DNA from 2 places in the Ensifer sp. 4252 genome. Region 2 is predicted to be linked to the other one. Evidence: predicted binding sites of a transcription regulator. Region 2 holds the regulator's gene; the other holds the start of a gene.

Region 1 (3,550 bases), on a different contig from region 2:
TCGACGAACTCGCGCCTGACCCGGTTTCCCGTTTTGCGATTAAGAGTGTTGAAGGCGATCCGTTCGGATGACGATGCTGCCGTGTAGAGGGCCACGGCGCAGGCAACCTCTCCGAATTTGATGAAGCCTTTCCAATTCGCTCTGGGGGAAGCCATAAAGCCAATTCTCCTGACGCAACCAACCCGATTCAACCGATGAGGCAGCAATTCGTTCCCCGTGGGTGCGAAACCTTTTTCCATGAATCTGGACGGATTTGCCCCGCCTGTCTTCACATTCGACCTAGCGCCCTGATTCAATGCATCTTTTGTCGATTGAGCGCGTTTTACCAGCGTCAATGCCGAAGATCAGACGATCAATTAGCCGTGGCGTCGTGGGCGGCAAAAAGCATGGATCAAACCCGGTGAAACTTGCCACGTACAATGTCAACGGCATCAACAGTCGCCTCGACGTTTTGCTGCGGTGGCTGGAAGAGGCCGGGCCGGACGTCGTATGTCTGCAGGAACTGAAAGCACCCGATAACAGGTTTCCGCGCCGTGAAATCGAGAAGGCCGGTTATGGCGCGATCTGGCACGGGCAAAAGTCCTGGAATGGCGTGGCGATTCTCGCCCGTGGCGAGGATCCGATAGAGACGCGGCGCGGACTTCCCGGCGATCCCGACGACAGCCATAGTCGCTACATCGAAGCGGCTGTCGACGGTATTGTTATCGGGTGCCTGTATCTGCCAAACGGCAATCCTGCCCCGGGCCCCAGGTTCGACTACAAGCTGCGATGGTTCGAGCGACTTCACGATTATGCAGCAGAGCTGATCGATCTCGAGGTCCCGGCTGCCCTTGTAGGCGATTTCAATGTCATGCCGACCGATCTCGACGTCTACAAACCCGAGCGCTGGCGCGACGATGCGCTCTTCAGGCCGGAAGTCAAATCAGCCTATGCCGGCCTGCTTGATCAGGGCTGGACAGATGCGGTCAGACACCTCCATCCCAACGAGCGGATCTACACATTCTGGAAGTATTTCCGAAATGCCTTTGCCCGCGATGCCGGTCTGCGCATTGATCATTTTCTGTTGAGCCCGGCACTTGCTGCCGATTTGAGGCGGGCAAAGGTCGACAAGTCGGTCAGAAGCTGGGATCACACCAGCGATCACGCGCCAGTATGGATCGAGTTGATTTAGGCGGTTCGCCGTGGCTAGAGAATGTTCAACTGGGCGATCGGCTCACCGGCGGCCGTCACGATCGTTGAGCCGTAGGGTTCGCGCGAAATGACGACTAGCGCGTCGTCGGGTAGCGGGCGGGCAAGCGCCTTAGCCTCCTCCCATGGTGCGCGCAGCCACAAATCAGTCTCCTCTTGGGTCAGAAGCAAGACAGGCATCGCCTTTTCATGGATGGGCTTTACCAGGCCATTGGCATCCGTCGTCAGGAAGCCGTAGAGGTCGTCGGTGGTCAGGCCATCCCTCACCTTGCGCACGCTTGTCCACTGAGGGACTTGAAGCCCCGCAAAGAACATCAGCGGCTTGCTTTCGTCGCGCGCAAACCAGGCGTTCGGGGTCCTTCCGCCTTCTTCCTTGGCGGCGGGGTCCGGCTCGGCAAAGCTGGTCACGGGCACGAGGCAGCGATGCTCGACGCCGTACCAGCGTTTCCAATGGGGAAAGTTCAGGTTACGGACATTCGTCGTTCCGCCATCCAGCTGTTCGCGAAGCAAGGTGTCGAAATCGACTTCCTTTCCCTTGGCCCGCAGTTTGTCGGCCTTTTTTTCCGCCTCCTTCTTCAGGGCGAACAGCGGGGAAGGCAGGCCCCAGCGCGCGTGCACCAGCTGTTTTCTTCCGTCCGTCGTTTTGCGCACGATCGGACCCCTCTGGTCCGGGTTCATCTGGTAGGCGGGCATCAGGTTGATAAAGCTCTCGGCGTCCTGAGCCCACTTGTTGACCCAATCCTTGTCTTCCATGCGGTAGAGATTGCACATTGTTGCGACTGCTCCCCGTGACTTCGGCGCAATCGTAACCGATCCCGCGGCTGGCTGCCAATCGCATGTCGAGCCGCTGCTCCTCCCAAGATTTTTCAACAAGCTCAGGCCGGCTCAAAATATCTAGGTCTATGATTCCTAACGCGAATCTTTCGACCCCCTAAAACTGAGGGATAATATTCCTATTTTCGGTTGCTTGACACTGTCGGGAGATGGGAACAGATAGGGAACATCTGCATTTGAACGACATGATGTCGACCCTTCAACGCGACCTTTGAGGGAACGCGAACGATGACTGCTGCCCGCCACAGGGTGATTTCGGATCTGCGCGACCGCATTGCCGCCCTCGAAGGCAGTGCGGCCAGGAAGGCGGCTTGTCTTGCCTTTGGCGTGCCCGAGATCGACGGCGCGTTGCCGGGAGGGGGGCTGTCCTATGGCGCCCTTCACGAATTTGCCGGAGGTGGAGCTGGAACTGTCGATGGCGCGGCGGCTGCTCTTTGCGTGGCCGGAATTGCGGCTCGCACGAAGGGGCCGATCCTGTGGTGTCTGACGCGTCCGGACCTCTTCTTTCCGGCATTGGCGCAAGCCGGGCTTTCTGCCGAGCGGCTCATTTTTGCCGAGGCCGACAGGGAGGAAGATGTGCTCGCCAGTATGGAGGAGGGGCTTTCCTATGGCGGTCTGGGAGCTGTGGTCGGAGAGATCGTTCGGCTTCCCATGACCACGTCGCGACGGCTTCAGCTTGCGGCAGAAAAGACAGGCACGATGGGATTGGTCGTTAGGCGATGGCGCCGTCAGACCGAGGCCTCCGACTTTGGCCAGCCGACCGCATCGGCCACAAGGTGGCGGGTCAGCGTGATGCCGTCGGAGGATCTTCCGGTTCCAGGCGTCGGGCGGCCGCGATGGCTCCTGGAATTGATGCGGGTGAAAGCGGGGGAGTGCGCAGAATTTATCGTAGGAGCGTGCGATGCCACGGGTCGTATCCATCTATCTCCCGGATCTGGCGATCGAGAGGATCAGGCGGGCGGACGGCGAGGGACGGCTTTCGGCTGACCTGCCGCTGGTCATGATCGCCAAAAGCGGTTCGCAGCGCTGGATTACCGCGCTTGATCGCAAGGCCCGGCAAGCCGGTCTTCATGTTGGTATGCCGGCCGCCCAGGCCCAGGCCATCATAGGCAAGCTGCAGTTCGTGGATGCCGATCCGGTTGGCGATGCGGCGGCACTCGAACGCATCGCGCTTTGGGCGCTCACCCAATATTCCCCTGTTGTCGCGATGGATGCGCCCGACGGCATCGTCATGGATACCGAAGGCGCCGACCATCTGCAGGGCGGCGAAGAGCTGATGCTGTCGGGCATCGTCAATCGGTTCCATGGCAGGGGACTGACCGCCAGAGTGGCGATCGCCGACAGCTGGGGAGCCGCCCACGCGCTGGCGCGGGTAGGCAAACGGGACACCGTCCTTGTTACGCCCGGTGAGACCGTCCGCTTTGTCGAGAGGCTGCCGATTTCTTCGCTCCGGCTCAGCCCTGACGTCGTTGCAAGCCTGCGCACGCTCGGGTTTCAGACGATCGGCGAGCTCTCTTCCACACCGCGG
Region 2 (3,550 bases):
GCTTCATGCGGGCCCAAACCGCCCGCCCAGGCCAATGCTCCCCACGCACCGTCATTGACTTCCGGCGGTATCAATGCAGGCTAATCCGCCGGTCATTCGGCGCCCATGAGGGTTCCCCGGCACACCTTTTCAAGGAGACGATCATGGCAAAAGGTCAAGTGCGAAGTAACCGCGAGGTTAGAAAACCCAAAAAGGACAAGACCGTCAAAGCCGCCGTAACGACAGAAGGCTCACAGGTAAAGCTTGCAGGCAGCAGCTTCTCCCTCGGCAAGAAAGACAAGAAGTAGGACAGCCGCCTTTAACCTCTCGAACCAAATAGTCGGGAGAGTTTTGTCCTCGGCCAGTCGGACGAGGTGCGCACGTCTCCGCACACCCTGGCGACTGGCCCCCTGACCAAGAATAGATGCCAGCACGCTTGAACGTCGCCTGCCTCCGGATTTGCAAAGATCGTTGCGGGCGGCGGCGCTCGCCAAGCGTTTCCATTTCTGCTGCCAAGCCTGATCGGCCGTCGACACGCTGCATGTAGTAGACGTCGGAAGATCGAGAACGCCCTGTTCATGCAAATCTTTGTGCCTTCCCTGCCACAGCTTGAGCAGCAGTCTTCGCCTCTCGCAAAGAACTGTTGAACACGCCACAGTGCCCGGCATGCTTGCTGGACTTCGGAACGAAAGCACGGTTCACATCGTTAACCAAACTATCGCCGCCACCTCTGATCTAGTGGACGTTCACCGTGCTTGCAGCCTTGCTTATCGCCTCGATTATCGCATCGCCGAACATCGCCCTCAGCGCTGCCACGGTCGACGACCTGCAAGCCGATTTCGAAATGGCTGTACCCTGTCAACAGATCGACGGACGGAACGTTTGGAAAGGGGCGATCGCCTACTATATCCAGTCCTTCGTCTACCAAGGCGACACGCCGGTCGCGACCGACGCGGCCGACGCGGTACTGCCCGAGGACAACTCGGCGGAAACCGTCAAGGAGTTCGAGGACGCCTGCTCCGCCACACGGCCGGCCTGATTCACGCGTCCTTCACCTGATCGCCGATCGACTTCTGCCGATCCCGTGACGGCAGGCTATTTCCACTGGGTTCCATCGCCAGCGGCGCAACCATGCGGCGGCAGCCCGTTGCCAAACGTAAGCTTCAGCCGGTCACAACCCCATTGATTGAGCGGCCCGGGCATCGCCGCATTCAACGCGATTCCGACCTCATCGAACGGGCTTTGTTTATTGTCCACATATTGATACCAGCGGAATCCAAGCACCGCGGTCGCGGCGACAACGATCGTCAGAAAAATTCGAATCAGCTTCGTCATTAGACCCTCATTCCATAAACGGAAGGAGGCATAACAGCCTCGTGCGGCACGTACAGCGACGAGATCGCCGCTATGCACTCGATTGAACCAACATTCACGGAATTTTAGGCACTTGCGGAACACATATGGAACAGATAGTGTCTGTTCTTGATTTGTTTCACGCCTCTGGAGCGACTTGCCATGCTGACCCGCAAGCAACAGGAATTGCTTCTTTTCATCCATGAACGAATGAAGGAGTCCGGTGTACCGCCGTCCTTCGATGAGATGAAGGACGCACTCGACCTGGCATCGAAGTCGGGTATTCACCGGCTGATTACAGCACTCGAGGAACGCGGCTTCATTCGCCGTCTTCCCAACCGCGCCCGGGCGCTCGAAGTCATCAAGCTGCCGGAAGCCTATGCGGCAAGCGCCCAGCCCCGTCGCGGGTTTTCCCCAAGTGTCATCGAGGGAAGCCTTGGCAAACCTCCCGCCCCTGCCCCCGCCGCTGCGAAAACGACGCCGGTTGCCGACAACAGCTCCGTGTCGGTCCCGGTTATGGGGCGCATTGCCGCCGGTGTGCCGATCTCGGCGATACAGAACAACACCCACGACATTACCGTGCCGCTCGATATGATCGGCAGCGGCGAGCACTACGCCCTTGAAGTGAAGGGTGATTCGATGATCGAAGCCGGCATCTTCGATGGCGACACGGTGATCATCCGCAATGCCACCACAGCCAATCCCGGCGATATCATCGTGGCCCTTGTCGATGACGAGGAAGCGACCTTGAAGCGCTTCCGGCGCAAGGGCGCGTCGATTGCCCTCGAGGCGGCCAATCCGGCCTATGAGACGCGTATCTTCGGCCCCGATCGCGTCAAGATACAGGGCAAGCTCGTCGGCTTGATCCGCCGCTACCACTAGAGCGCTTTATCTTTAAACGGAAGCGATTCTGTTGGCTCAAAACGGCCGTTCCACACGAAGGATGGCGCAGAGCGATGCGGATCCATCGGGCAAGCCATCCGACACAGTGGGCGGCCGTTTTCAGTCAACCCGAAGGGCCGGATGAATTTCGGCCATTACCGGCGGCGGCCGTCTTGACCGCAGCCTCTGCTGCGCTCTTCGCCAGCCGCCTTGGTCCTGGCCGAAATTCCTTCCGGCAGAATGCTTCTGTTTAAAGATGAAGCGCTCTAGGCCCGTCTCACTCTAGCCGCCATCGTGCCGGTCAGCCGTCTTCTTGCTTCAACGTCTCGCCACCACAAGGTAGCGAGACGGAGATCGTCAGATCGAGCGTTTTCCAGGCTCGACAGATTTTACTCGTGTATCGAGTACTCGCCCAACTCGCAGAGATCCTGCGTGTCTTCAGTCGTGTCGAGACCGGAACCTTCTTCGAATTCAAAGCGCATGTCGTATTTGCAGACATCGCGTCCGTCGGCGATGGTAATTTCCATGCTTTCGCCCGGATTGAGCACCTGCCGCCCGAAGACGTCGTCCTCCCACTGATCAACACCGACCGGCGACGTGTAGAAGTTCGTCAAAACGACGTTCGTCTTGTTCTTCAGCTGAAAGACGAGATCCTCAGCGCTGGCGGTGGCCGTCGTTGCGGCAAGAATGGCAAGAGCAGTCAGGGCGATCTTACATTTCATTTTATGTCTTTTCCTCCATTGTCGGCTTTGTTTGATACTACCTATACGGGTCGCGCTGTCGGGATATTCATTCCCAGTACCGTCTAGAGACAATATTTTCAGCACTGACAATAGCGACCGGATCACCATTTCGGGGCGCGTCCTCGCAAGGCCATGTCGTTGGCGACTGCGAACGTTCAGAAACTGGCCGGCAAGGGTAGCCCGGCCGAATTGCGCTTTGAAAACAGTGGTTGGCGGCAATGTGGATAGCCTCGTTGCGCGTGTTGGACGCGCCGCATTGACCCGCCGCTTCTTGCCGCCACCTGCGTGCCGCAGCGTGTCCCGGCACGCCCACCGTTTCACTTGCAACAATCGGACCGCTATCGATGGAGAACCACTTTCGCCAGTCGGCCCTGCGCAGGCGCTGGCGGACTTGTTGCCTTCACCGCACGAGGGGCTAAAGCACGCCCTCGCCCGCCCCATTTACAGGCAACGCGCTCACATCGTCATTGACGCTCGCAACGAGCACACGGCCGCTGTACGCCACCGATGGCCCGTATTTCAACCGCCTTCGGATCAGCGCTCGCCTCCAACCCCGTCAACCTGCGGTCGCACCGTTGTCTTTCTTGGGTACG

What was found. The regulator LexA, encoded in region 2, represses DNA repair genes until DNA is damaged. The targets are predictions, from matches to a motif close to TGTTCNNNNTGTGTTCNG.
Region 1: ABIE33_RS33675 (ImuA family protein) is a predicted target of LexA. The motif match lies at 2,174-2,191, and genes of this name have one in related genera.

Annotation. Positions count from the first base shown of each region.
Region 1 covers NZ_JBNDIU010000037.1:15,230-18,779, reverse strand. The annotation lists gene ABIE33_RS33690 (Ku protein) at 1-155, opposite strand, end outside; gene xth (exodeoxyribonuclease III) at 401-1,171, shown strand; gene ABIE33_RS33680 (SOS response-associated peptidase) at 1,186-1,959, opposite strand; gene ABIE33_RS33675 (ImuA family protein) at 2,251-3,009, shown strand; gene ABIE33_RS33670 (Y-family DNA polymerase) at 2,924-3,550, shown strand, end outside.
Region 2 covers NZ_JBNDIU010000018.1:60,194-63,743, forward strand. The annotation lists gene ABIE33_RS26265 (hypothetical protein) at 144-287, shown strand; gene ABIE33_RS26270 (hypothetical protein) at 731-1,018, shown strand; gene ABIE33_RS26275 (hypothetical protein) at 1,075-1,314, opposite strand; gene lexA (transcriptional repressor LexA) at 1,495-2,214, shown strand; gene ABIE33_RS26285 (hypothetical protein) at 2,604-2,936, opposite strand.